DNA from 2 places in the Alkalihalobacillus sp. MEB130 genome. Region 1 is predicted to be linked to the other one. Evidence: a T-box and tRNA genes for the amino acid it is inferred to sense, from the RefSeq annotation. Region 1 holds a T-box; the other holds one or more tRNA genes.
What was found. The T-box of region 1 lies ahead of alaS (alanine--tRNA ligase). A T-box ahead of a tRNA ligase gene usually reads a tRNA of that ligase, here a tRNA-Ala.
Positions count from the first base shown of each region.

Region 2: it has a tRNA-Ala gene. The T-box ahead of alaS (alanine--tRNA ligase) is inferred to sense a tRNA for this amino acid. The anticodon was not compared.

Region 1 covers NZ_JAOANA010000014.1:79,216-93,860, forward strand. The annotation lists gene ruvX (Holliday junction resolvase RuvX) at 30-449, opposite strand; gene N0O92_RS14925 (IreB family regulatory phosphoprotein) at 446-718, opposite strand; gene alaS (alanine--tRNA ligase) at 806-3,445, opposite strand; T-box leader at 3,506-3,710, opposite strand; gene N0O92_RS14935 (AI-2E family transporter) at 3,770-4,828, opposite strand; gene N0O92_RS14940 (hypothetical protein) at 5,180-5,368, opposite strand; gene N0O92_RS14945 (PRC-barrel domain-containing protein) at 5,385-5,858, opposite strand; gene recD2 (SF1B family DNA helicase RecD2) at 5,910-8,216, opposite strand; gene N0O92_RS14955 (tetratricopeptide repeat protein) at 8,229-8,882, opposite strand; gene mnmA (tRNA 2-thiouridine(34) synthase MnmA) at 9,081-10,187, opposite strand; gene N0O92_RS14965 (cysteine desulfurase family protein) at 10,214-11,374, opposite strand; gene cymR (cysteine metabolism transcriptional regulator CymR) at 11,525-11,944, opposite strand; gene N0O92_RS14975 (YczE/YyaS/YitT family protein) at 11,889-12,524, opposite strand; gene N0O92_RS14980 (replication-associated recombination protein A) at 12,739-14,007, shown strand; gene N0O92_RS14985 (RsfA family transcriptional regulator) at 14,272-14,645, shown strand, end outside.
Region 2 covers NZ_JAOANA010000013.1:84,451-99,095, forward strand. The annotation lists tRNA gene N0O92_RS14160 (tRNA-Leu) at 557-642, opposite strand; RNA gene ffs (signal recognition particle sRNA large type) at 650-914, opposite strand; RNA gene ssrS (6S RNA) at 931-1,114, opposite strand; gene mgrA (L-glyceraldehyde 3-phosphate reductase) at 1,377-2,369, shown strand; gene N0O92_RS14180 (LLM class flavin-dependent oxidoreductase) at 2,468-3,469, opposite strand; gene N0O92_RS14185 (MDR family MFS transporter) at 3,606-5,090, opposite strand; gene N0O92_RS14190 (TetR/AcrR family transcriptional regulator) at 5,280-6,173, shown strand; tRNA gene N0O92_RS14195 (tRNA-Leu) at 6,262-6,343, opposite strand; tRNA gene N0O92_RS14200 (tRNA-Thr) at 6,352-6,427, opposite strand; tRNA gene N0O92_RS14205 (tRNA-Val) at 6,431-6,506, opposite strand; tRNA gene N0O92_RS14210 (tRNA-Glu) at 6,514-6,588, opposite strand; tRNA gene N0O92_RS14215 (tRNA-Ser) at 6,609-6,699, opposite strand; tRNA gene N0O92_RS14220 (tRNA-Ile) at 6,730-6,806, opposite strand; tRNA gene N0O92_RS14225 (tRNA-Gly) at 6,823-6,893, opposite strand; tRNA gene N0O92_RS14230 (tRNA-Pro) at 7,223-7,299, opposite strand; tRNA gene N0O92_RS14235 (tRNA-Arg) at 7,305-7,381, opposite strand; tRNA gene N0O92_RS14240 (tRNA-Leu) at 7,391-7,479, opposite strand; tRNA gene N0O92_RS14245 (tRNA-Cys) at 7,505-7,575, opposite strand; tRNA gene N0O92_RS14250 (tRNA-Gly) at 7,589-7,660, opposite strand; tRNA gene N0O92_RS14255 (tRNA-Gln) at 7,663-7,737, opposite strand; tRNA gene N0O92_RS14260 (tRNA-His) at 7,754-7,829, opposite strand; tRNA gene N0O92_RS14265 (tRNA-Trp) at 7,844-7,917, opposite strand; tRNA gene N0O92_RS14270 (tRNA-Ala) at 7,921-7,996, opposite strand; gene N0O92_RS14275 (protoporphyrinogen oxidase) at 8,308-9,705, shown strand; gene N0O92_RS14280 (DUF2935 domain-containing protein) at 9,858-10,688, opposite strand; gene N0O92_RS14285 (ATP-binding protein) at 10,952-12,205, shown strand; gene N0O92_RS14290 (hypothetical protein) at 12,293-12,628, opposite strand; gene N0O92_RS14295 (DinB family protein) at 12,749-13,270, shown strand; gene N0O92_RS14300 (DUF6671 family protein) at 13,300-14,169, opposite strand; gene N0O92_RS14305 (alpha/beta fold hydrolase) at 14,401-14,645, shown strand, end outside.

The sequences.
Region 1 (14,645 bases):
AACATTGCACCTCTTATCAGTAATTAGGTCTAAGATCCTTTATGGTCTAAGTATCCTTGTAAGATCATGACCGCTGCCATTTTATCAATGACTTGCTTTCTTTTTTTTCGACTCACATCTGCTGAGATAAGCATACGTTCTGCTGCGACTGACGTTAAACGCTCATCCCACATCTTTATCGTGCACGAAACATGTGTACTTAATGTATCAGCAAATAATTGACTTCTTTCACCAGCATGACCGATTGTACCATTCATATTTTTAGGCATTCCGATAACAATCGTATCAACACCATGCTCTTTGACTAGCTGAGCAATCGATTCAAAATCCTTTTCTTCTTCATCCTCTTTGCGTCTAAGCGTCGTTAATCCTTGCGCAGTCCATCCAAGCTCGTCACTTAGAGCAACACCTATTGTTTTCGTTCCAACATCTAAGCCGAGTGCTCTCATTCATTCTCCTTACGGTGCTGTGATAAATAGGATTTTACTAACTCTTCAATTAGTTCATCACGTTCTAGCTTACGAATGAGTGTCCTTGCGTCTTTATGACGCGGAATGTACGCAGGGTCTCCTGAAAGTAAATAGCCAACAATCTGGTTAATGGGGTTATAACCTTTCTCTTCAAGTGACTCATATACAGAAAGGAGCACCTCTTGGACATCAACATCAACCGTATCATCATGAAAATTAAATTGCATCGTTTTGTCCATAGAGCTCATCACAAACACCTCTTTCATTCATTGCTATCCGACAAATTTTGTCTAATAATAGCTTGTCTATTTCCATTGTACACCATTAAAGTCGAATTAGGAAATTGTATTTACATATTCTCCTACAAACGCTAACGCTTCTTCCAATTGTGCTGGGTTTTTTCCGCCAGCTTGAGCCATATCTGGACGGCCACCACCGCCGCCACCGCAACGAGTCGCCACTTCTTTGACTAGTTTCCCTGCATGGAAGCCTTTATCAAGTAAGTCTTTCGTTACACCAGCCACAATATTTACTTTATCTCCAGATACCGCACCTAACACGATAATTCCAGAAGCGACGTCTTGTTTTAACGTGTCTACAATACCTCGTAATCCATCCATATCAGCTGCATCGACTTTTTTCGTCAATACTTTAACTCCATTGATCTCAACAGCTTCATTGATAAGATTCCCAGCTTCCATATTGCCCAATTTTGCTGATAATGATTCATTTTCTCTTTGTAATTCTCTAATTTGTTGTTGAGATGCCTCCACTCTTGCAGGAACATCTTGTACTCGTTTCACTTTTAAATTTGAAGCAACATCTTTTAGCAATTGAATTTGTGCGTTCATATGCTCATAAGCACCCTTGCCTGTCACCGCTTCAATTCGACGTACTCCTGCACCAATTCCTGATTCAGAAACAAGCTTAAACAATCCAATTTCAGCTGTATTGCGAACATGACAACCACCGCAAAGCTCTAAGCTATAATCGCCAACTTGAACGACACGAACTGTTTCACCATATTTTTCACCGAAAAGGGCCATTGCTCCCATTTCTTTTGCTTCGTCCAATTTCTTTAAGGAAATATCAACAGCAAGTGCATTCCAAATTTGTTCGTTCACGATTTCTTCTACTTTTGTCATTTCTTCTGCTGTTACTTGACCAAAGTGAGAGAAGTCAAAACGCAAACGATCTTCTGACACTAATGAACCTGCCTGGTTAACATGAGCTCCAAGGACGTCTTTTAAAGCTTGATGCAATAGATGTGTTGCAGTATGGTTCTTAACTATTGCGATTCTCTCAGTTTCCTCTACAGTACACGTAACGGTTGCTCCTTTTTCAAGAACGCCCTCTTTTACTTCAACTGTATGAAGATGTTGACCATTAGGTGCTTTCGTAACAGCCGTTACTTCAGCAACTACATTTTCACCACGAATGGTTCCTTTATCGGCTACTTGTCCACCACTTTCGGCATAAAATGGGGTCTTGTTTAAAATAACTTGAGCTGTGTTTCCAGCAGAAACAAGGTCCGCTACTTCTTTTTCAAATACAATCACATCAACAGTAGCATCGGTATTTAAATGATCGTATCCAACAAACGTACTTTCAGTTGTAATTTGACCAAGTACTTCATCTTGTACTTGCATTGAGCCTGATTCTTGACGAGCGGAACGCGCACGCTCTCGTTGTCCTTCCATTTCTCTCTCAAACCCGTCTCGATCAATCTCCAACCCTTTTTCTTGTACGTATTCTTCCGTTAGGTCTACTGGGAACCCGTACGTATCATATAAACGGAACACATCTTTGCCATCAATGACAGATTTGTTTGCTTTTTCGGCATCATCAAGAATTTTCTCAAGGATGGATAACCCTTCATTCAATGTTTCATGGAAACGTTCTTCCTCGTTTTTCATGACTTTTTGAACGAATTCCGTCTTTTCTTTCACTTCTGGGTAAAAGTCAACCATAATCTCCCCAACAACTGGAACGAGTTCAAACATAAATGGGCGGTTAATTGAGATTAATTTTGCGTAACGAACAGCCCGACGCAAAAGTCTTCTAAGTACATAGCCTCTTCCTTCATTTGAAGGCAAAGCACCATCGGTTACAGCAAAGGTAACGGTCCGAACATGATCGGCAATAACTTTAAAAGCCACATCGATGTCTTTATCTTTTCCATATGTAACCCCAGCAATTTCTTCTGTAGCTTGAATAATCGGCATAAACAAATCTGTTTCAAAATTGGTTGGTGTATCTTGAATAACAGACACCATACGTTCAAGACCCATACCAGTATCAATGTTTTTCTTTGGAAGCGGCGTATAGCTACCATCAGGATTGTGGTTGAACTGAGAAAATACAAGGTTCCACACTTCTAAATAACGCTCGTTTTCTCCACCTGGATATAATTCGGGATCACTTTCATCATTTCCATAACTTGGTCCACGATCATAGAAGATTTCCGTATTCGGTCCACTAGGTCCCTCACCAATGTCCCAAAAATTCCCTTCAAGACGGATAATACGCTCTTCAGGAATGCCAATTTTGTTTTTCCAATAGTCGTACGCTTCATTATCTTCCGGATGAACGGTTACCGATAATTTCTCAGGATCAAAACCGATCCATTTTTCGCTCGTAAGAAATTCCCATCCCCACTCAATTGCTTCTTCTTTAAAATAATCACCAATTGAGAAGTTCCCTAGCATTTCAAAAAATGTATGGTGACGAGCTGTTTTCCCGACGTTTTCGATATCATTTGTACGAATCGATTTTTGCGCATTTGTTATTCTTGGATTTTCTGGAATGACACGACCATCGAAGTATTTCTTTAGCGTCGCTACCCCACTATTGATCCATAGCAACGAAGGATCTTCATGCGGTACTAAGGAAGCACTTGGTTCAATGTCATGGCCTTTTTCTTTGAAGAAATCTAAATACATTTGTCTAACTTGAGCAGATGTCAGTTTTCTCATTTCTTGTCTCTCCTTCATTTATGTAACTAATTTTGAACAAATAAAAAAACCCTAATCCCTAAAAGGGACGAGAGTTTATCACGCGGTACCACCCTAATTATAGACAGTTCTTGCCTATCACTTAAAAACCTTAACGCGGTTTAACGTCAGAGATTATCTGCACTCAGGAGTAGCCTTCTGAAGCCCTTCAAACAGTGTACTTTCAGCCAAGGTACACCTCTCTTTTGAATGGTCTGCTTCATACTCGTTCCATCAACGCTTTATTCATTGCTTTCTCAAATAGCTCTGTATGCCCTTCTATTATAGAAATCCACTATCGAAATGTCAATCTTTCATGAAGTGAAACCGGATATGAAGCAACGTAACTTTTCCAATCGCTAAGATCGGCACAGCGATAAGCATTCCTAAGAACCCCCCTACTTCTACCCCGACTAATAAAGCAAGAATAATGAGAGCAGGGTGTAAATGAAGAGTTTTTCCAACAATGACCGGAGATAAAATATTTCCTTCGATCTGTTGGATAACAAATATTAAAATAATCGTGGCTACCCCTAATTGCCATGACTGTAAAAATGCAATAATCACAGCTGGCACAGCTCCAATAAAAGGCCCGAAATAAGGAATTAAATCCATTGCACCCATAAATAAACCAAGTAAAATGGGATAAGGAACCCCTATTATCCAAAGACCAATTGTGGAAATAATAAAAACAGATAAGGAGACGAGTAACTGACCTCGAATGTAACTCCCAAATGTATGGTCAACATCCTTAATATACTTTTTAAGAGCATCGCGCCATTTTCTGGGCGTTACATACCAAGATATTCTTCTAATAGCATCATGGTCTTTTAAAAAGAAGAACACAAGAAAAGGAATAACGATAAATGAAAACATCGACTTAATTAGAAAAAGAGCAGCCTGTTCAATTTGGTCAAAAGCACTTTCACCCATTTGGACAAGTTGCACTCTCCACTCTTGTGTTTGAGTCTGCAACGGAGCAGGGAGCGTCTCAATATATTGTTGCAATCTTTGCGTTTCTCTCTCTAGCTCTCGAATTTGAGCAGGTATGGTTTCAAAAGCATGCTGTATTTGCTTGATAAAAGATGGCAGTCCAATTGTTAACAAAAACCCTAATGTAAAGACAATTAATAAAAAAATAAGCAAAACAGCTAGTGGTCTTGACATCCCAGAATCATGCATCTTCTCTACTAATGGATGAAGTAAATATGTTAATAAAACAGCAATCCCAACAGGTAACACAAGTGCTCGAATCATTGCACTTATGGGAGATAATAAAGGTGCTAGTTGGACGATCATATAAATAATTAGTAGTGTTAGTAACGTGAAAACTAGTCGATATAACCATTTTTGTTGAATTTCCATCGCACACACCCCCAATTACTATTGTGTACAGCCAACTCATATCCATTCAAAATTACAAACGCTCCCTTTATATCAGAAACGATACTGCTTTTCTTTTTTAGGTCTGCAGAAAGGTCGCTTGCGGTCGTGGTATTTCTATCTCCTTTTTTCGGAGGCCGCAAACTACTCTCTTGCGGTCGTGATTTTCCTCTCTCCTCTTTTTCACAGCTGCAGAGAAGCCACATCTTTCATGTTTCCCGCGCCCTTGAAAAAAAAGAGAGTGTCCTTCTCCTAAGTCATTAGGATCCGTCCAGCCCTCTTTTTACTATTATCACTATGGTTCAATAAGTTTTGTTTCCTTACACGGTTGGCCTACATCCCAACTTGAAGGTCCTCGTCTTCAAACAGATCATCCAACGAGCTAAGTGAACCATCTTCTTCCACTTGGTGCATCGATAATCTTCCTTTTAATAAACTCATTTCTACAAAGCAATTCCAGCAATAGTATTGGTTTGTACCGATTTTTCCGATATCTTTGCTCTTACAGTTTGGACAATGCATGGTAAAAGACTCCCTTCTATTCCGTTAGGATGGCTCGCCCCCCAGCAATGGTTAACTTCGAGTCGCTTTTCACAACTCGACGTCCCTCAACTAGGTCTGCTACCAACCCTTCCGTCACCTCATACCCTACAATCGTGCCCACTTCTTCCAAGAAATATACATCCTCTAGCAAGCCTAATTTCTCCCCTTCTGCTGTTAATAAAGCAGTACCATGAAGACGATGCTTGCCATGTTTTAAATGAAATGCATGTTTTTCTTTTTTGGAAAGAGGCTGTAAGGCATAATAGTCCTTTACCATTACACCATCCGGACCAATACTGGTTATATGGTTTACCGGTAGAAATAAATGTTTAGCAAACCAACCTTTTGGATCAATCAGAAACCCAGTTACAAGCCCATTTTCATAACACAAATCCACGACATGTCCGCACTCTTTACCTGTAGAAATCGAAAGGACCGGTAATCCTTCAACTGTTGAAAAAGTACGCAAAAAAATCGCCACCTTTCCGAACAATCTTAGTGTGTGGCGATTTGTTTTTGATTATGTTGGTTGATTGCTCCCACTCGACAGAGGCAATTGTTGCAACTTTTGCTGTAGCATTGAATTTCGGATGAGTTCGTCTTTTTGTGTGATCGCTGTGTGAATCGCTTTTAAATCCCCACATAACAATAGAAATTGCTTCGCTCTTGTAATGCCAGTATAAAGCAGATTTCGTCTCAGCATTCTTGCATAATTTCTCACAACAGGCATTACAACAATCGGAAATTCACTACCTTGTGCTTTATGAATGGAGCAACAGTATGCATGAGTAATTTGATTCAAGTCTTTCTTTACATACACGACCTCTGTGCCATCAAAAGAAATGACCAATTGATCTTGTCTTTCTTGATTTTCCTTTGCATAGAAAATAGCAACAATTTCTCCACGGTCACCATTATAAACATGTTCGTCCGGGTTATTCACTAATTGCAGCACCATATCTCCAGTTCGATACACTACATCACCAAAACCGATTTCTCTTCTTTGCTCTGTTTTTGGATTAAACAAATTTTGCAACATTGAATTTAATTGGGTAATTCCTGCATTTCCTTTATACATTGGAGCGAGAACTTGAATCTCTTTTGCAGTATAACCTTTCTTCATTGCATTTTCGCAAATTTGAGAAACCACTTGTTGAACTTGATCAACCTGACATGGAAAAAACCTTCGATCTGATTGAGGCTCAGGTAAGTTACTTGGCATCGTTCCTTCTTTCATCGAGTGGGCTAACTCTATAATGGAGGAACCTTCTGCTTGACGGTAAATATCTGTTAAAGGAACGGTTGGAATCATGTCGGATTCCAAAAAGTCACGAAGGACTTGACCTGGGCCAACAGATGGCAATTGGTCTTGGTCACCAACTAGAACGACCTGCATTCCTTTTGGAACGGATTTTAGTAACTGATTCATTAACCAAATATCAACCATGGAACTTTCATCAACAATGAGAAGTTCTCCTTCTAATGGTTCATGATCGCCCTTTTCAAACCCTCCACTGCCACCTTTCCAACCAAGCAACCGGTGAATCGTTGTAGCTGGTAGTTCAGTCGCTTCGCTCATTCTTTTTGCTGCTCTTCCCGTTGGCGCAACAAGCAAAATTGGGAATGGGTTGCTTTTGGAATACGCTTTTTCATCTAAAGGAAGTCCATGCAAACGTGCAAATAGCTCTACAATCCCTTTAATAACCGTTGTTTTCCCTGTCCCAGGTCCTCCCGTTAAAATCATAAGTGGGGAAGACAACGCGGTTTGAATCGCTTCCTTTTGTGAAGGAGCGTATTCTAATTTCTGTTCTTCCTCTAATTGTCCTAATCCTTTTAAAAACTCAGCCTCAGGAAATTCTTCTTCCACTTCTTGACTTAACAACCGTTGAACATTACTAACAATGCCCTTTTCTGCAAAGTACAGTGACTTTAAGTAAACACGTGTCTCCTCTGTTCGAAGTGCATCCTCTTCTTGCATAAGAAGAAGCTGCTCTTCGACTTCTAGTGTTTCTATTTTACATTCATAAGTAGAAAGCAGTGAGATGACATGAGGAATGAGAACATCTTTTTCTAAGAATACATGTCCATCTTGAAGGCAAAGCTCCTGCAAAAGATAAAGACAGCCTGCTCGAATACGGTCCGGATGTTTTCCCGTAATTCCAATTGCAGCTCCTAATAAATCAGCTTTTCTAAATCCAATTCCTTCTACATCCGCAATTAATTGATAAGGATTCGTTTGAATGATGTCAAGAGCTTGCAATCCATAAGCCTGATAGACTTTCATGGAAAGTTCGACTCCAAACCCGTGTTTCGATAGTGTCATAAGCACTTGTTCTACACCTTGTTGATCAACTAATTGTTCATACAAGGCATCTGCTTTTTCTTTTGAAAGCTTCGGCACTTCAGATAAGACAGAACGATCTTCTACAATTTTTGTGATCGCTCTTTCCCCTAATTTCTCCACAATTGTCTCCGCTGTTTTGCTTCCAATTCCAGGGAAGCGCCCACTTGATAAATAATGAATAATGCCATTTTTTGTTTGAGGTAAATCTCTTCTAAATTGTTCAACTTGGTATTGAATACCGAATTTCGGGTGATCAATGATCTGACCAAAAAACAAAAAGGTTTCATCTTGCTCTAATTTCGGAAGAGTTCCGACGACAGTTAGTTTCTTTTCTTTGATTTCCTCATTGGTTTGTTGAACATGAATTAGAGCGACTGTATAGTAATTCTCTTCGTTACGAAACACAATATGGCTAACTGTACCTTTTATATATCCTCGTTCAATTGTCTTCTCTTCTTTAGGCAAGATCGTCTCTTCTTTCACATGTCATCACCCTTACTTGATGGCTTGTTCTATTGTTTTCTTTCCGTTAGCTGCTAATGCATGATCCGGTTGTATTTCTAATGCTTTTTCAAATGCTATAAGTGCTTCATGGGCGCGTTCTTTATAAGCATAGGCAACCCCTAAATTGAAGTATGCATCGGCATGTTGCTTGTCCAATGTTATAACCTGTTCAAATTGTTCAATAGACTCATCAATATACTCTAATTGAGCTAAGCATAATCCATATTGAAACAAGCCGTCAACGTCTTCTGGTTGAAGTTCTACTGTTCTTTTAAAAGAAGCTAATGCATGAGGAAGTGCACCAAGTTGGTAATAACTCATTCCAAGCATAAAATGAACATCAGATTCATCTAACTTTTCCATTATTGCTTTCTTAAACATTTTTGTCGCTTCTTCAAAATGGTCTTGCTTATAATAAACGGTCCCAGCTCCGTAGTAAGCTGTTGCTGCGTGTTCATCTAAACCGATCGCTTTATCAAAAAACGTTAACGCACGTTCATGATCCCCTAGTAGCCCTAGAAGATTCCCAAAATTAATAAACCCTGTAGGATCCTTAGGGTTTTCTTCAATAGCATCATTAAAAGCTTGTGCTGCTTCCTCATATTTTTTTTCATTCATTAAAGAAATGCCTTTTTCATTTAACATAAATGAACCTCCTTCAGTCAGATCAAAAAGAAAACCGCTTTTTATCCATTCAATTTGCAATGGCTCCTCTCGCTGCGCGATCATCTGAGAAGATCGCTCTGATGATCTTAAAACATGGCAGCGGCTCCGCTCATTGCTTCAGTCAGATCAAAAAGAAACCCACTTTTTGATCTGACTGAAAAAAAGGAAAATACCTTTTTAGGCATTTTCCCACTTCTTAATGACGTGATCAATCGTTCCTCCACCAAGGCAAACGTCGCCTTCATATAGAACAACGGCTTGTCCAGGTGTGACGGCGCGTTGTGGCTCATGAAAATAAACTCGAGCTGTACCATCTTCTTTTGGATAGACGGTTACTTTTTGATCATCTTGGCGATATCGTAACTTTGCCATACAAGTAAATTCTTTTTCAAAAGATGGTTTTGAGACGATCCAGTTCATTCCGATTGCATCGAGTCCTTCAGAATACAATCCTTCATGATGGAACCCTTGGCCGACAATTAACACGTTCCGCTCTAGGTCCTTATCTATCACAAACCAAGGCTCACCAGCTCCGCCAATCCCAAGTCCTTGACGCTGTCCAAGTGTATAATACATAAGACCGTCGTGTTGACCTTTTACTTCTCCATCGACCGTTTGCATTTCGCCAGGTTGTGCTGGTAAAAATTCACTGAGAAACTCCTTGAAATTCCGCTCACCAATAAAACAAATTCCTGTACTATCCTTTTTCTTAGCCGTAGCTAAATTAGCTTCAAGTGCACGCTCACGTACTTCTTTTTTCGGTAAGTGTCCAATTGGAAACATCGTTTTGGATAGTTGTTTTTGCGAAAGTGCGTTCAAGAAATACGTTTGGTCTTTATTATTATCTACTCCACGCAAAAGGACAAAATTCCCGTCTCGCTCCTCAACACGCGCGTAATGCCCTGTTGCTACATAATCAGCTCCAAGTGACATCGCGTGATTCAAAAAGGCTTTAAACTTGATCTCTTTATTACACATCACATCAGGATTTGGTGTCCGACCTGCTTTGTATTCTTCTAAGAAATAGGTAAACACTTTATCCCAATATTGTTTTTCAAAATTAACGGCATAATAAGGAATTCCAATTTGGTTACAAACTTGGATTACATCTTCATAGTCTTCTGTGGCTGTACAGAATCCACTTTCATCCGTGTCATCCCAATTTTTCATGAAAATTCCTATTACATCATAGCCTTGCTCTTTTAAAAGCAAAGCCGTCACCGATGAATCAACACCACCAGACATTCCAACAACTACTCTCGTGTCTTCCGGTCGTTTCTTCATTCTTTCACCACCTTTGGCTATCTGTTCTAGTTGATAAATTCCTCTTGTTGGCCTAGCCTACTCACAATTTTTGCTGTTTCATTTGCAACGCGTTCTATTTGTTCTGCTGTATTACCCAGACCAAAACTAAAGCGTATAGCTGACTGAATTCTGGTATCCTCATCCTGAAACATGGCTACAAGTACATGAGATGGCTCAATTGAACCAGCAGTACAAGCCGAACCACTTGAAGCTGCAATTCCGGCTAAATCAAGATTCATTAACAATTGTTCAATATTTACTCCTGGAAAACTAATATTTAACACATGAGGCAATCGCTCATTTTGATGACCATTAATGAAAAACTGCACGTCTTGTTTTGTCCACGTATCAATTAGAATTTGAGCGAACTGCTCGTAACGCTCTTTTCGTTCAACAATGGACTGATACGTTAGCTCCATTGCTTTTGCAAACCCAACAATGGCAGCTACATTTTCTGTTCCTGCTCTTCTCTTTCGTTCCTGCTCTCCACCAAAAAGGACAGGTCTTAGTTTCAAGCCTTCTTTCACATAAAGAATCCCGATTCCTTTAGGTCCATTTATTTTGTGTGCAGAAATGGAAAGCATATCAACAGATAAATCAGAAAGGTCAAACTCTACAGCTCCACATGCTTGAACGGCATCTGAATGAAAAACAGCTTGATGTTCTTTTAACAACAAAGCAACTTCCTCAATCGGTTGAATCGTTCCTACTTCATTGTTACCAAACATCAATGTAACGAGAATTGTATCATCACGCAAGGCTGCTTGTACATCATTTAGCTTCACTTGCCCCGTTTCATCTACTGGGAGATAGGTAACATCAAAGTCACGTTTTTCAAGTTCCTTGCAAGCATGTAAAACCGCATGATGTTCCACCTGAGAGGTAATAATATGTTTTCCTTTGTCTTCATTTTCTAGTGCATAGCCAATAATCGCCATATTATCAGCCTCTGTGCCACCACTAGTAAAGATTAAAGTTTGTTCACTCACGCCAAGTACTTTGGCAATCGTTCTTCTTGATTGATCTAAAGCTTGTCTCGCCTGTCTTCCAAATTGATGAATACTAGATGGGTTTCCAAAATGCGTTTCGAAATATGGTAGCATCGCATCTAATACTTTCGGATGAAGGGGGGATGTGGCAGCATGGTCAACGTAAATCATCTCCACTTTATTTCACCTTCTTAAGATTTACTTATTGTTGTTTTTATCAGTAAAGTAGCCTACCTCTTTATCCCGCAGGAGTCGAATGACTTCCGCAACTTTCACTAAGAGTAACCTTTCTTTACATCAAGTAATCTCTATAAAAGATCGAACACCTTAAATATAAAACATAAAATACTCTTGCTCTCCTGAATCTTCATAGGTTGCTAAATCATCAAGCGTAGTGTTATCAAGTACATCCTTGACAGCATCACGGATTTTTATCCATAAATTTCGCTTAGCTGGCTCCTCATTATCCATAACCTCTACAGGGCTAATTGGTCCTTCTAACACGCGAATAATATCGCCAGCTGTGATTTCTTTTGCATCTTTTGCTAACATGTAGCCTCCATACGCTCCACGAACACTTTTTACAAGCATAGCATTTCTAAGTGGAGCAATAAGTTGCTCTAAATAATGTTCAGATAGATCATATTCTTTAGCAATTGATTTAAGCGAAATAGGACCTTCTCCCGCTTGCTTAGCTAATGCCATCATGATTGTAAGTCCGTAACGGCCTTTCGTTGAAATCTTCATCCTTATTCCCTCTTTCTATAATAGAATCAAATAGTCGCTTACAATGTGGCAATGTAATTCCTACAATTGAACCAATTCCAAAGCAAAAAATAAGAGTTCCTATAAAAACCGTACCACCTAAAAGCCACCCAACCGTTAATACACTTACTTCCATTAGGACTCGAACATGTTGAACTTTCCATCCTGTTTTTAATTGAAGTGCGAGCATTAAACTGTCTCGAGGTCCGGCTCCACATCCAGGGGCTATGTAAACACCAATTCCATACCCTATTATGACAATTCCTGCTATCATCATCACATACTGTAATACTAAAAACTCAGGTGCGGGAATGATCCATAGAAATAAATCAATGAATATTCCTAGGAATATCATATTGAGAAAAGCACCTATTTGCGGCAATGATTTCATTAAAACGGTAGTGATCGTTAATACAACAAATCCCATTAAAATCGACCATGTGCCAACCGTTAAACCAAATTGATTGGTCAGGCCTATATGAAGAACATCCCAAGGTGCCCCACCAAGATCCGCATGAACCATTAATGCGATTCCAAACCCCATAATCATGAGACCGATCATAAAGGTGCTCCACCTAATGAGAAAGACTTGCTTTGCTCTATTTATTTCTACTCTCCCCAAGAGAAATCCCTTCTCTCTATCTAATTCTTTGCCATTATAGCATGAAAAAAGGTAAATTGCGTCCGTTACCTATCAAATCCAGTAAGAATAGTTGGCATTTAGATTCACATCTATTACACTGACTATACCAATGTATGAAGTGAGGCTAAAAAGCATGAAAAGACAACCACTCGCTTATCGTATGAGACCAAAAAAAATAGACGATATTATTGGGCAACATCACCTTATTGGGGAAGGAAAATTACTAAGGCGTATGGTAGATGCCGGTCAATTGTCTTCCATGATCCTCTATGGTCCCCCTGGTATCGGTAAAACGTCAATAGCTAGTAGCATCGCAGGCTCAACAGGAACACCATCGAAAATGCTTAATGCTGTCGTACACAACAAAAAAGATATGGAAATTGCGGTTGAAGAAGCAAAAATGCACGGGCAATTGATTCTTATTCTTGATGAAGTCCACCGCTTAGATAAGGGGAAACAAGATTTCTTGCTGCCTTACCTTGAAAATGGATTGCTTATATTAATTGGGGCAACAACAGCAAATCCGTTCCACTCTATTAACCCAGCCATCCGCAGTCGTTGTCAAATTTTCGAGCTTGAACCATTAACGGTTGATAACATTAAAGAGGCACTACGTCGTGCTCTTGTAGATGATCACAATGGTTATGGAAAAGAGAAAATCGATATTAATGATGAAGCTATTACTCATCTTGCTCAAGCTTGTGGAGGAGATGTTCGTTCAGCTTTGAATGGATTGGAGTTGGCCATATTATCAACGTTTCCTAATAACGAAGGGGTCAAAATCATTTCTCTTAAAACCGCTGAAGATTGTATTCAAAAGAAAAGCTTTCAGCATGATAAAGATGGAGATGCTCATTATGATGTTCTTTCTGCTTTTCAAAAATCGATTAGAGGCAGTGACGTTGATGGGGCTCTTCATTATTTAGCACGGTTAATAGAAGCAGGTGACTTAATTAGTATTAATCGCAGATTGCTTGTGATTGCTTATGAGGATATAGGGTTAGCTAACCCTCAGGCTGGTTCGCGTACGCTTTCAGCGATTGAAGCATCCGAGCGCCTCGGTTTTCCAGAGGCGAGAATTCCTTTGGCGAATGCTGTCATAGAGCTTTGTTTATCTCCAAAATCTAATGCAGCGTATAAAGCACTAGATGCTGCTCTTTCTGACATCCGAAAAGGGAAGATTGGGGATGTTCCCAAACACTTAAAAGATGCCCATTATCAAGGGGCCCAGCAATTAGGCCGGGGTATTGATTATAAATATCCTCATGATTACGAACATGGATGGGTCAAACAGCAGTATTTACCAAATAAGTTAAAAGGGACATCCTATTATGAACCAAAGAGAACGGGTAAATTTGAACAAGCTTTAGCGGAAATCTATGAACGTCTAAAAAATAAATAAGGAACACTTTCAAGAGCTGACTTACTAAAATCTAGTAAGTCAGCTCTTTCCTTATAGTAAGTACTTTACCATTTCAAGTAGCTTTGTAGATTCTAAAAAAACAACCATGACGCTCATATGTAGTGGGTATGTTAATCTATGTAACTAAGTCAATTGAAACGAAAGAATCTTATCTTTTTTCTATCACCCTTGTATAAATCACTTTTTATCTGGTTAGAATTGGTACCAATTAGATAAAAAACAATCTCAAGGAGTTGATATAATATGAAAGTTAGACAAGATGCTTGGTCACATGAAGATGATGTATTACTTGCCGAAACCGTTTTGAAACATATTACAGAAGGGAGCACTCAGTTACGTGCGTTTGACGAGGTTGGCGATGAGCTGAATCGGACATCTGCAGCGTGCGGATTCCGTTGGAATGCTGTTGTTCGTAATCGTTATATGAAACAAATTGCTGAAGCGAAGAAAGAGCGCAAAGAACGGAAAAGAGCAGCATCGTTTTCTTATTACCCACAAATGAGACCTATGATGTGGGCACAACAGCCAACTATGGAACGGGTAACCCAATCACTAGATAGTGAGATGTCACTAGAATCTGTTATTGATTATTTACAAAATATGATGCATACTTCTTC
Region 2 (14,645 bases), on a different contig from region 1:
CTCCTATTCCCTCCCTTTCATCATCCTAATAAGTAGGAGTTTAGTTACAAAACTATTTAACTAATATTTTAACTTATGATACTGAATTGGTAAACATTTCAATTCAATTTTTTCCAATTTATGTCTTAAAAACCAAAAATGAAACAATGCTTATAACTCTTCATACAGGAAAATCATCTGCCAGAATTACCTTTTCTAACTTCTTTTTTAGGTTGATAAAGACTGATGTTTCAAGTGGCAAACTCTCTTTTATTTCCTTACTTATTTTGTGAACAGCAAAAACCACAACCATTGTCGGTTGTGGTTTTTCATCTAGTAACGTCCTCCTCTTAAAGAGAGGAGGACGTTACTAGATGAGCCTTTATAGAAAACATTGTCCACACGTGGCTATCCAAAATCCCCATAATAATCTTTAATTAGTTCAAGTTACAACAAAATATTAAATTCCGCGCGACAATACACCAAAAAATTCACTACCTTCAGCAGTGAGAACATCAACATATCATAATTTATCAATATTACCAACACTTTTCAAAACAATTTCCTTGGTAATTTTTGGTGCGGTTAAGAGGACTCGAACCTCCACGGGGTCACCCCCACTAGGCCCTCAACCTAGCGCGTCTGCCATTCCGCCACAACCGCATTGTAACCGTGCACCTATCCTTGATATCGTTACATAAGTGTAACTAATGTAGCCAGCTCAATCAGGGTAACCCACGGCACACAGAATGATCTATTTATGGCTGCTTCCTTCCGGACCTGACCAGTTTCATAGGTTTCTGTTGCGTGGACCCCAATGGTCAACACCGCTTGCATAAGGCAAACCTTACATAAACGATACCGCAGATAGGAATTCAATCTCGCTAAGGCGGATTGCGAGTCACAGGGCACCGCCAACTCCCCATCTAGCACGGTATGTATTTTCTAAAATATATTCCCACTGATGCCGTCACCCTAACTGTTTTTATAACCCGCTCTGAGCAGGTGGGTTTCTTCATGGTAACATCTTGCGATCCTTCATAAATGAAGGCTTGGCATCAGTTATCAAATGTTAGAATCCCTAGAAAACAATACGGTTTAAAACAAAAAGGGTTTACGCACATCGTAGGATATGTCTCGGATTGTAATGCCGCCATAACCCGGCGACAAATATTATATTAACACGATAGATAATTCTACGCAATGTTTTCGGTGATTTCTTTACTTCCAATTTTTTTCATCAGTATTATTCTACATCTTTATCGCAGCTTACGGCTATATACAAAAAAATTTATAGTAACTTTCACTTTCATAATGCCCTTCTTTTATATAAAATAATGTATAACCCGCGAAAGGGCTTTCGTTAAGTGAGTATAATATAAAAGGAGTGTCATACAATGGTATATCAAGCTAGCCAAGACCGATATAACACAATGAAATACAACCGCTGCGGTCAATCTGGATTACTTTTCCCCGCTCTATCACTAGGTTTATGGCACAACTTCGGCGGAGTTGATCCATTCGAAAACGGACGAGCTATGCTTCGTCGCGCTTTTGATTTAGGCATAACCCATTTTGATCTAGCCAATAATTACGGACCACCTCCAGGTTCTGCCGAAGAAATGCTTGGCTCTTTATTAAAAACTGATTTCGCGCCGTACCGGGATGAACTTGTGATATCTACAAAAGCCGGTTACCACATGTGGGATGGCCCTTATGGAGAATGGGGTTCGAAAAAATATCTAATCGCGAGTTTAGATCAAAGCTTAAAAAGGATGGGACTAGATTATGTAGACATCTATTACTCCCATCGTCCAGACCCTAACACACCCCTTGAAGAAACGATGGGTGCACTTGATCAAATTGTTCGCCAAGGAAAAGCACTATACATAGGAATTTCCAGCTATAATGCGGAACAAACAGACCAGGCTGTTAAAATCTTAGATGAGTTAGGTACACCTTTACTTATCCATCAACCAAGTTACTCGATGTTAAATAGATGGATTGAAGATGATGGGTTACAAGACGTTCTTCAAAAAAATGGAGTTGGGTCGATTGCGTTCTGTCCACTTCAGCAAGGTTTGTTAACAAATAAGTATATTAACGGAGTACCGTCAGATTCTCGCGTAGCTAAATCTACAGGCTTTTTAAGTGAGGACCAAGTGACCGAGGACGTTATGAATAAAGTAAAGAAACTTGGCGCCATAGCTGCAGAAAGAAATCAAAGCCTAGCACAAATGGCTTTAGCTTGGGTTCTTCGCGAGGGAAGAATTACATCTGCTTTAATTGGCGCTAGTAAAGTAAGTCAAATTGAAGAGAACGTTAAAGCACTTGACAACCTTGATTTTTCAACTGAAGAATTAGAAAAGATTGAAGCGATTCTTAAATAGAATTGAAAGATGGCCAAGAGACTTCCCTCTTGGCCTAAAGGTTTTATAAAATAGTTCATTTACACTAAACTAACGGAAGCATCATAAATCATGTTCTTTTACCTTCCATCAACCACTTCTTTAAATATTTCGTAAGACCGCTTTTGTTTCCCCTCATCATAAATATACGAAACCGCCATAATTTCGTCAACGTTATACTTTTCTTGAAAACGCGTTAATTGCTCTCGGATTGAATCCTTCGAACCTACTAACGTGACACTAGACATCGATTTAGCCATTTCCTTCTCTGGCATACTCCAAATGTCATCCATATTATGAACCGGAGGACTTAACGGACTTTGTGTACCCCGCACTACATTTAAGAAAAATTGTTGCATTGTCGTTTCTTCAAAACGTGCCTCTTCATCAGTTTCAGCTGCAATGACATTCAAGCAAACCATCATATATGGCGCATCCAAATACGCAGAAGGTTGAAACTGTTTACGATAAATAGAAATGGCTTCTTCCATATATCTTGGTGCAAAGTGGGATGCAAAAGCATATGGCAAACCTAATTTAGCTGCTAACACAGCTGAATCCGTTGAGGACCCAAGGATATAAATTGGAATCCCTGTTCCAACTCCTGGAAATGATTTTACAAATCCTTGTTCCTCTTCTGGACCAAAATACGTCAACAAGGAGTTTACATCATCAGGAAACGTGTAGACAGAATCATTTTTCGAACGCCTTAATGCATTGGCCGTCCTCATATCTGTACCTGGAGCCCGACCAAGACCCAAGTCTAGTCGATCAGGGTAAATGGTTGCCATCGTACCAAATTGTTCTGCAACAACGAGAGGAGAATGATTCGGTAGCATAATCCCCCCAGAACCTACCCGGATGTGATTCGTATTTTCTAATGTATGCTTAATTAAAATTGGTGTTGCGGAACTCACTAAAGTAGATGTATTGTGATGTTCGGCTATCCAATATCTTGAAAAACCTAACTTTTCCGTCGCTTGTGCAAGATCCACCATGGAATCAATAGCCTCTTGTGAATTTTGTCCTTGACGAATAGGTACCAAGTTTAAGACGGAAACAGGAATGTTAATTTTTGACATAATTATGTGTCCTTTCTTGATCAGTTTCTACTCTATCCTACCAATTTACGCTTATGATTCAAAACTAATTGCTCAGCTGGCACGAACTCATTTGTGATCATGCCTGTTTTCGCATACTTTGTCTATTTTAAGGTTGTTAAACAACTACCTTAGTACCCGTTGGTTTTGTTTCGTATGAATCTTCCTCTTCTTCTTGTTTTACCCGCTTCATCAAAAACGCTAACGCTAGCGCAAAAATCACAATAAAAGAAGAAATAAAGAAGGCAAAATTAATTCCATCTAACATCGCTAAAACCGAAATATGTTCAAGAGAAGTTTCAGGTGATCTTTCCAAAAATGCAGCTGTTCTTGATTCAGTACGATTCGACATCAACGTAACGAGCAAAGCTGTACCAATGGCCCCAGACACTTGATTTAATGTGTTATTCATAGCCGTACCATGTGGGTAAAATCGTGTCGGCAACTGATTTAATCCATTCGTTTGAACGGGCATCATAACCATAGAAATGCCAAACATTCTTACCGCATGTAAAATCATTAAATATTGATAGGTCGTCTCTAATGTTAATGTACTAAACATATAGGTCGTCACCGTTATAATAGATAACCCGGTAATGGCTAGTATTTTCCCACCATATTTATCAAACAATTTTCCAGTGACAGGTGACATAAAAGCCATAACTAAAGCCCCCGGCAACATCATTAGCCCCGCATCAAATGGAGAAATACCTCTAATAGTTTGAACATAGATAGGCAAAAGTAGCATTCCAGAAAACATAGCCATAGTTAAGATCATAGAAATAGCTGAAGACAACGCAAACATCGGGTATTTAAAAATCACAAAATTTAACATCGGCCTTTCGAGCTTCGATTGACGAAAGATAAAAGAGACTAATGAAATCATTCCAATAATGATAGTTAAATAGACTAGAGGACTGCCCCACCCTTTGCTACCCGCTGAACTAAACCCGTACAAAACTCCGCCAAAACCAATACTTGATAACATAAGAGAGAAAACATCTAGTTTAAGATTTACCTTTTCTTTCTTATCTTTAAGCAAGAAAAACCCTATCGTTAACACTCCAACTGCAATAGGTGCAACAAAATGAAATAGCATCCTCCAATTGTAATGTTCGACAATCCAACCGGATAAAGTGGGACCTATAGCTGGTGCTGCCATTAAAATCAACCCGAAAATACCCATAGCAGTCCCCCTTCTTTCAATCGGAAAGCTTACTAACATAACATTCATTAAAAGAGGCATTAGGATAGCTGACCCTGAAGCTTGCAACATTCGACCTGCTAGAAGTAACGGAAATACATGAGCGAGTCCCGCAACGATTGTTCCAAAAGTAAACAAACACATTGCAATTAGGAATAAACGCCGCACTGAATATTTTTGAATGAAAAAAGCAGTGGTTGGAATCATAATTCCATTTACAAGCATATAGCCTGTTGTTAACCACTGAACTGTTGCTGGTCCTACCTGCAAATCCATCATTATTGATGGCAACGCAATATTTAATAGTGTGTTATTTAAAAATGCAATAAATGCTCCTATCATAAGTACGGATAAGACTCCGTAATTGGGACGAGTGCCTTTATCAATGGAATGTTCCATTATATTTCCCCTCTCTATACCATAGGTACATCTTTTATACCTTTAGTTCATCTTGACAATATATTATACTAACGGTTCAACTAATTCAACACTAAAATTTCTTTATAGTGATGGATTTGTCCAAATAAATAAAATAAGGTATGATTACTTCTATACTAGCAGTTCAACTTCAAATAAAAGGTGATGTATATGAACGACAGAAAACAACATGTCATAAACATGTCCCATAAACTATTTGTAGAGAAAGGATTTCAAGCAACGTCCATTCAAGACATTTTAGAATACAGTGGAATTTCAAAGGGAACTTTTTATAATTACTTTTCTTCAAAAAACGAGTTAATAATGGCTCTCTTTAGAACGTTTTATAAAAAGATGGAAAAAGAACGAAATGAATTGCTTATAGGTGAAGATCCTTCTGATATCGAAATTTTCGTTAAGCAATTTGAATTTCAATTAAATACAAACAAAAAGAACAAAGTTTTTACTCTGTATGAAGAAGTCCTCTTCTCAACCGACGAGGAACTCAAAGCCTTTATAAAACGAGGCCAAATTCGAACGATACAATGGGTCTATCGACGATTTCAGGATATTTTTGGTAAAGATAAGGAACCTTATTTACTCGATTGCGCGATTATGTTTTTAGGCATTCTCCATCAAAACATGAAGTATTACACAATGGAACATCAGTCCAATACGAGTACATATCAGGTTGTGCGTTATAGTGTAAAACGAATGGAAAAAATGGTTCAAGAACTAGCTCAATCAAATGAACAACTAAATAAACCTGAACTTTTAAATAAATGGCTTCCTTCTATAGAACTAGAGGGAACGAATCTCCAAGCACAGATTAGTGAAGTCATTACCGCTTTGAGGATTTCAATAATAAACCATGAAGAGAAAGAAAGAAATTTGGAACTTTTACATTTCCTCCAAGAGGAACTCACTCACAATTCTCCTCGTGAATTTCTTATTGAAAGTGTGATCGATTCATTAAAAAACACCTTATCTTCAGTTCATCAAGAGCAATTCGCTTCTCTTGACCGTCTCGTTTCTAAATACTTTAATTGTGAGAAGGGAAATTAGGGTAGGTATCGTTTCATGTTTAATTAGAGGAAATGAAATGAAAAAGAGCACAATCCAATTAGTTTGGATTGTGCTCTTTTTCTATGAATGCGGGTGAAGGGAGTCGAACCCCCACGTCAAAAGACACTAGATCCTAAGTCTAGCGCGTCTGCCAATTCCGCCACACCCGCGAAATAAGTGGTGCCGGCCAGAGGACTTGAACCCCCAACCTACTGATTACAAGTCAGTTGCTCTACCAATTGAGCTAGGCCGGCATATGGTGGAGGATGACGGGATCGAACCGCCGACCCCCTGCTTGTAAGGCAGGTGCTCTCCCAGCTGAGCTAATCCTCCATATAATTGGTGACCCGTACGGGATTCGAACCCGTGTTACCGCCGTGAAAGGGCGGTGTCTTAACCGCTTGACCAACGGGCCACTAGAAATAAAGCATGTCATGGCGGAGAAGGAGGGATTTGAACCCTCGCGCCGCGTAAACGACCTACACCCTTAGCAGGGGCGCCCCTTCAGCCACTTGGGTACTTCTCCATATCTCAGTTATTACGTTTTACTGTGGAATGGTGGGCCTGAGTGGACTCGAACCACCGACCTCACGCTTATCAGGCGTGCGCTCTAACCAGCTGAGCTACAGGCCCACAGTAATTTTATAAGAGCGGGTGATGAGAATCGAACTCACGACATCAGCTTGGAAGGCTGAGGTTTTACCACTAAACTACACCCGCATGTTAACTAGATTTGTATCATAAAATTGACTCCGCCCAAACATGTCTCTTCCTCTTCTAGCAATTCTCAGAAGCAAATGCGTCGAGACAACTCGTAGCTTATTCGGCAGAAGCGTTGCTCGTGGCTGAGGTTTTACCACTAAACTACACCCGCATGTTAACTAGATTTGTATCATAAAATTGAATCCGCCCAAACATGTCTCTTCCTCTTCTAGCAATTCTCAGAAGCAAATGCGTCGAGACAACTCGTAGCTTATTCGGCAGAAGCATTGCTCGTGGCTGAGGTTTTACCACTAAACTACACCCGCATATTACATTATTTGACTCTCTGGTCGGGAAGACAGGATTTGAACCTGCGACCCCCTGGTCCCAAACCAGGTGCTCTACCAAGCTGAGCCACTTCCCGTAATATGGCGCGCCCTGAGAGATTCGAACTCCCGACCTTTTGATTCGTAGTCAAACACTCTATCCAGCTGAGCTAAGGGCGCTTATTTAATTGGTGCCGAGGGCCGGACTTGAACCGGCACGGTAGTCACCTACCGCAGGATTTTAAGTCCTGTGTGTCTGCCAATTCCACCACCCCGGCAAGGCAGATACTTGTAAATTAATGAAGGCGGTACCCGGATTTGAACCGGGGATCAAGGTTTTGCAGACCCGTGCCTTACCACTTGGCTATACCGCCATTATTGTAAAAGAGCGGAAGACGAGATTCGAACTCGCGACCCCCACCTTGGCAAGGTGGTGTTCTACCACTGAACTACTTCCGCATTGGCTGGGCTAGCAGGATTCGAACCTACGCATGACGGAATCAAAATCCGTTGCCTTACCGCTTGGCGATAGCCCAATACATTGTAGTAATATGGGGCGACTGATGGGAATCGAACCCACGAATGCCGGAACCACAATCCGGTGCGTTAACCACTTCGCCACAATCGCCACGTTAATCATATTGGCAGGGGCAGTAGGAATCGAACCCACACCGGAGGTTTTGGAGACCTCTGTTCTACCGTTAAACTATGCCCCTAAATGGTGGAGCCTAGCGGGATCGAACCGCTGACCTCCTGCGTGCAAGGCAGGCGCTCTCCCAGCTGAGCTAAGGCCCCATTTACGAAAACAGTAAAAGTAATCACTCGAACAATTAATACTATACCACAGCATCTTATTCCACGCAACTATTTTTATTGTTTTTATTTTTTGTCCTTCACGAATTTTTATTTTATCATAAACTTAATAACATACAAGTCTTTAGTTAAAAAATCTTAATCAAACTGCCGGTATCCCATCCACTCTAACTAAATAAGTGGAGGGAAATCAAAAAATATGTCAGTATGTTGTACAGATAACTAATATAAGGAGAGAAATGAGTACATTACGTTATAATAAATAGAGAAACTGTCAAATAGGAGTGAGAACACTGAAAACTATAGCTGTTATAGGTGGGGGGATTACTGGCCTAACCACGATGTATTATTTACAAAAATTATTACGTGAACACCAAATACAAGCGAAGTTAACGTTAATAGAGAAAAAGGAATATCTAGGAGGGAAAATTAACACGGTTTTAAATGAGGAATTTATTATGGAGACAGGAGCGGACTCCATCGTTGCAAGACACGAAAGCGTCATGCCCTTAGTCGAAGATCTACAGTTACAAAAGGAAGTGGTCTATAATTCAACTGGGATATCCTATATTTATTCAAACAATGAATTACACCCTATTCCCGCTGACACTGTATTCGGTATCCCAACAAGTGTTGATTCATTATTTCAAAGTACATTGGTTTCAGCTGAAGGAAAACAAGTAGCACTTAAAGATTTAGAACTTAAAAATGAACATTTCACCAAAGACAGTTCAATCGGTGATTTCCTTGAGTATTTCTTAGGAAAAGAATTAGTCGAGAAACAAATTGCTCCAGTTTTATCAGGGGTTTATTCTGGAAAACTTAATAAACTAAGTATCGCCTCTACTCTTCCGTATTTATTGGAGTATAAAAATAAATACGGAAGCATTATTAAAGGATTAGAGAAAAACAAAGAAAAGTTCCGTTCCAACTCAAATAAAAAATTTCTTTCTTTTCAAAATGGACTCTCTACTCTCATACATTCACTTGAAGATCAATTACAAGATGTTCTAATAGTAAAAGGAGTAGAGACGACAAACATTTATAAAATAGGAGATCCTTATCAGATTTCTTTTTCGAATCATGAAACCATTGAAGCGGATTATATAGTGGTAACAACACCTCATCAGATTGCTCAATCTCTATTTAATCACAATGAATTAAACGAAGAATTTGCTAGATTAACAAACTCGTCTTTAACAAGCATTTATCTTGGTTTTGAGCTACCAGATGCTCTACTCCCCGCAGATGGAACTGGTTTTATTGTGTCAAATAGCGATCTACAATGTGATGCTTGTACATGGACAAGCAGAAAGTGGAAAAACACATCTAAGCAGCATAACCTCCTAGTTCGACTTTTTTATAAGAGTTCAAACTCGGCGTATTCATCTATAGAACAGATGAATGAAAGTGAGCTTATTGAAACAGCTTTAAATGATATTGAAAAAAGTCTTCAGATTAAAGGACAACCAAAAGCATTTGAAGTAACAAAATGGGATCAACTTATGCCTAACTATCATTTGAATCATAGTAAAGCTATTCAAGCATTAAAAGATAAATTGGATTCGACCTTACCTAATGTTACTCTTGCAGGTAGCTCCTATTATGGAGTTGGAATAGGTGCCTGCATCAAAAATGGCAAGGAGACAGCAGAGCAAATCGTTTATTCACTTTTGGATATTACCAACTAAGCCAATGCAACAGATTTAGGGTTGCCTGATCTTGTTACTAAATCTAATAATCACCTGGTTGCGATAGAAAGCGAATCTCCCCCTCCTCTTTTATGGGTCTAGAAAAAATGCGTGTGATATTTCGTTCACACGCATTTTTGTAGCATGAAATTCTAGTCAAAAGAGGGCTTGGTTAGTGGGCATTGTGCTGCTTTTGGACCGAGCTCTGGTGAGTAATAGCTTAATTTCCGAATAAAATAACAACTTTCTGGAAAGTGATGTTCGAGAAAACGTAATGTTGTTCGAGTAATGACTTCTGTGCCTCTATACATCTGGACAACCCCAACAATAAAATTATACATATCAATCGTTGTCTGACCAACCTCTCTTGAAAATCGTTGTTGTCTCTGTATTCCAGGCGGTGAAAAACGAAGAAATCCTTTCATCTGTTCATTTTGGACAATATAGGATTGAAACTGTTCAATATATCGATCTGTTTGAGCTGTAATTTTCAATTCAATAGGATCAAGGATATTCCTTAAAAGTACAGCATGACCTAATTGATCCTCTAACCACAAATCAAGAAGATCGACTAAAGATTGCGGAGGAAAGTCCTGGCCGTTCATATAGTAGGAAAGGATTCTCAAGTATTCTTCATTTTCACTCAACGTACCGTTTAAATATGTTGGACTTAAATTCAAGTTCACCAAGTTTTGAATTCGTAAGTTTTGCATATGACCTTCGAATTGATAATAACCTTCTGCAGTTGGATGAACGTCTTGAGCAAACTGAATTAACTTCTGATCTGCCACTCCTCCCATTTGCCCAACATTTTTTAGATTTTCTCGTAAATATTCAAATGATTGAATATACTGGTCCGCAACTGCGATATACTGCTGTTCAGTTGGTGCTAAATGATCTCTGATAAAGTAGGCATGGTCTTGTAAAACTTCAAGCCAAAAACTATGCTCATCAATCGGACGTAAAGTGAAATCTTGAACCATAAACTCCCCCCTTAAACATCACCCATTTCTTCAAAATATATGATTATAATTAAAATACATGCTGATACTTGCCCCATATTCCATTAAAATATTCAAAAAATGTTCTGCATGAATTTATACCTGGCTTGCAATCAACTTGTTCATAACGGAGAAGTTCGGGAGAGCATAATAATAAGAAAATTTAAAAACATAGAGTCTATCAGATCCAATTTGTGGTAGAATATCGATAAAACAAATATATTCATCTGCAGGGAGAGAAAGGTATGTTCAGCTTTGACAATTATTTGTTTGCATTATTAGTTGTATTAGTTCCCGTTTTTGTTTACTATTCTTTTCTTTATAAGAAAGGATCTCCACAAAAAAATGCTATTACCTTCGGGTTGCTTTGCTGCCTATCCATCTTTCTTTCTATGACATACCCATTAGAACTTTCTGGTGGACAGATTTATGATTTGCGAACGATCCCTTGGCTTCTTGCTTACCTTTATGGCGGGATTAATATGGGACTTGTTGCAACCGCATTCATTTTTTTGTATCGTTTTATTATTGGCTTGGATATAGGCTTCATTATTACTTTATTTGCTTACAGTCTATCAAGTATAACGGTCTATTTTTTCTTACAGAAATACAAAATGGTCGAGTTAACAGAGAAATTAAAAATAAGTTTTCTTTTAACTCTATTAAATACTATACTCGTGTTAATAGGATTGGGATACTCTTATCAACATTTTGACCAAACGATTGTATTTGATTTTGTGACTTATTTTCTTGTATCCCATTTACTTACCATATTAATTGTCATCTATATTATCGAGACCTTACAGGAGAAAGAACAAAATAAAAGTAAACTTTTACAAGCTGAGAGAGTCAAAATAATTGGAGAAATGGCCGCATCTGTCGCCCATGAAGTAAGAAATCCATTAACTGTTGTAAAAGGGTTTATATATATTTTTAAAACAGAGAAAAACTTAACCACTTCGCAAATAAGTTCTTTAGAATTAATGGATACCGAGTTACAAAGAGCCGAGACAATTATTCACAACTATTTATCATTGGCCAAATCAAAAACATCTGATATGGAAAAAATAGACGTGATCGAATTAGTTCAAAGCGTAGTTTGCGTCATGAATTCCTATGCTCTTTTAAAAGGAATAACGATCGTAAACAATCTTGAAGGCTCATACTATATAAAAGCAAATCGGTGTGAAGTGAATCAAGTTTTCTTAAATATTATTAAAAATGGAATTGAATCAATTGACGGGAAAGGCCATTTGATTTTACGCGCTAGTAAAAAAGGGAACTCTGTCACGATAAGCATCACAGATAACGGGAAAGGCATGACTGAAGAAGAAGTAAAACGACTAGGCTCCCCTTTCTATACGACAAAAGATTATGGAACTGGTTTAGGAACGATGGTCTGTTATAAGATCGTGGATAACCTACAAGGTGAAATTAAAGTAAAAAGTTCAGTAAATGTCGGCACAACATTTTCAATCTTTCTTCCATTAGTAAGATAGGGGCCTCCCAAAACGAAGTATCTAATATCAGGTACTTCGTTTTATTTAACGTTCTATTCGAAAAACCTACCAGTCAAAACATTATCCTTACGATTTCTTTACATACACCCATTTCATGTTCGCAATCTCTCTCTCTTTGCCTTCCATTCCCTTAATCAGGCCAAACTCTTCAATCTCTTTTAGTAACGTATACACTGTTTCTACATCCAGTTTACCTGAAAAGACCTTCTCCGTTAATGCCTCTGTGGTGAACGGTTCTTTCGGTTGATTTTCCCTAATTTGAAGCAATAACTTCACCCGTTTCTTTTGCCTTGCCTCCTCCTTGTATTTCCCTGTATAAAGTTTCTTTAAAGGATCACTAACGATCACCCCGAGAATGATCCCAAAAACAACTAAAAATAAATCGTATAAAATGTCACTCAATGCATTCACCTCTGTCAAAGAATCCAGCTTTTCTCCTTATTATCTCATTTTGACCATGTACTTCCTAATTATATGCTATGATCGTTTTTGAGAAGACTATGTAATGATAGGAGTGATAAGATGAACTTTGACATGAATGAAGCAATAGACATGTTACAAAGAACACCTCAAACATTAGAATGTTTTTTATCTAATGTAGCTGACGGTTGGTTGAAATGTAACGAAGGAGAAGATACGTGGAATGTATCAGAAGTGCTTAGTCATCTCATTGAAGGAGAAAGAACCAATTGGATTCCAAGGTTAGAATGGATACTTGAAAAAGGCGAACAAATTCCCTTTCCACCATTTGATCGATTTTCTCACTTACATCCCAAACAAGCCTGTACACTTGATCAAACACTACTTGAATTTAAAAGAATTCGCGAGGAGAACCTGACAAAACTTACTAACCTTATTGATCCCAACATTCATCTAGATCGAAAAGGTTCCCACCCTACCTTTGGAGTGGTGACTGTACGAGAACTTATTTCTACTTGGGTAGCTCATGATTTATCTCACATTGCGCAAATCGTTCGCGTTATGGCCAAAAGATACAAATCTGACGTTGGACCTTGGGAAGAATATTTACGTATTCTAAAGTAAGAAATCTAACAAGACTTCTCTTCATTTTATTATGGGTTACATCTGTTACAATAAGTGGGATCAGCAAACTCCATTCCATTAGGGAACAGATCCTCTTTTTCGTATTGGCACTTTTCACATTGGTACAAATGAGATCGAATAACGTCTGTAGGCATGCCGCAGTAGTGACAAGGCAGTCCCCTTTTTACTTCTTTTATGGCAAAGCCTGGGGTATCGCAGCTCGGGCAGAACGATCTCATTTTCGCTAACAAATCTTTTGTCGCTAATTGAATGTTCTTCATTCGAGTGGGATTATACATCGCCCTCATATCTGTTTCTAAGTACAGGGATTTCAAAGACCCTGGTGTTATAAAATCAGCGACTGCCTGCTTTAATTCTTCTACCGTCTGAATCCCTTTTCTAATCTCATTTGCTTCCTTTGTCTCCATACTCTTTTTTACAATGACACCGTGCTCCGGAAACCCAACAGACAAGGCAAATTTGTAGGCATCTTCAAAACCTTCAACTTCCTTTTGTGAAAAGTTAGTTTTTCCATTTGCTATATATCCTGTTATTTCTAACTGATGCTTTTTATCTAGTAACAAGATGAGCTCTCTATTAAAAGGAGAAAAAGTAAATACAGGATGAGGGCCAAATGATCCTTCACTTGCAACACCAATATCTAACCCACTTTGCTTCATCGCCATCTTCAACTTGTTTTTTGCAGCTTCTAATTGATTTCCAGCTCTTTCAACTTCATTAGTAAATGTCCCGAACTGATCCGTATTAAAATGTTTTAATACAGTTGTTTGTAATCCAAGCTCCCTTTCGAGCAGTGGCGCTATGACTTTCTCTTTTTGATGCATCGTTGCAATTACAGCTGTTCGATTTTGAAATAGTTGTTTTAATTTTGTTTCCACTTTTGAAACTCCTTTACACCCTTCTCTTTATCATTATTATAGTGCTAAAACTAATAGATTAGACATTTTTTAGCTTTTCAATATTAGAGGCTCTCAAAATGATATTCATAAAGTCGATTAACTATCAAATGTTCTTATGCAGTCAATAAACTCAACAAATTCATTCCGTAAAATGGTATGATAGAAAGATCAAGAACTGAAGTTAACACTTTCGAAGGAGTCCAGTCAGATATGAAGCAAAACATTATAAATCGCAATAATGTACAGATTCGTGGCAAAGGCACTCGCTCCATGTTATTCGCACCCGGATTCGGCTGCGATCAGAGCGTGTGGAACTCCATTACGAGAACGTTTGAAGACGAATTCCAAATAATCTTATTTGACTATGTTGGTTCAGGTCAATCCGACCTACAAGCGTACGATGTAGAACGCTATCGTACATTAGATGGCTATGCGCAAGATATTTTAGATGTTTG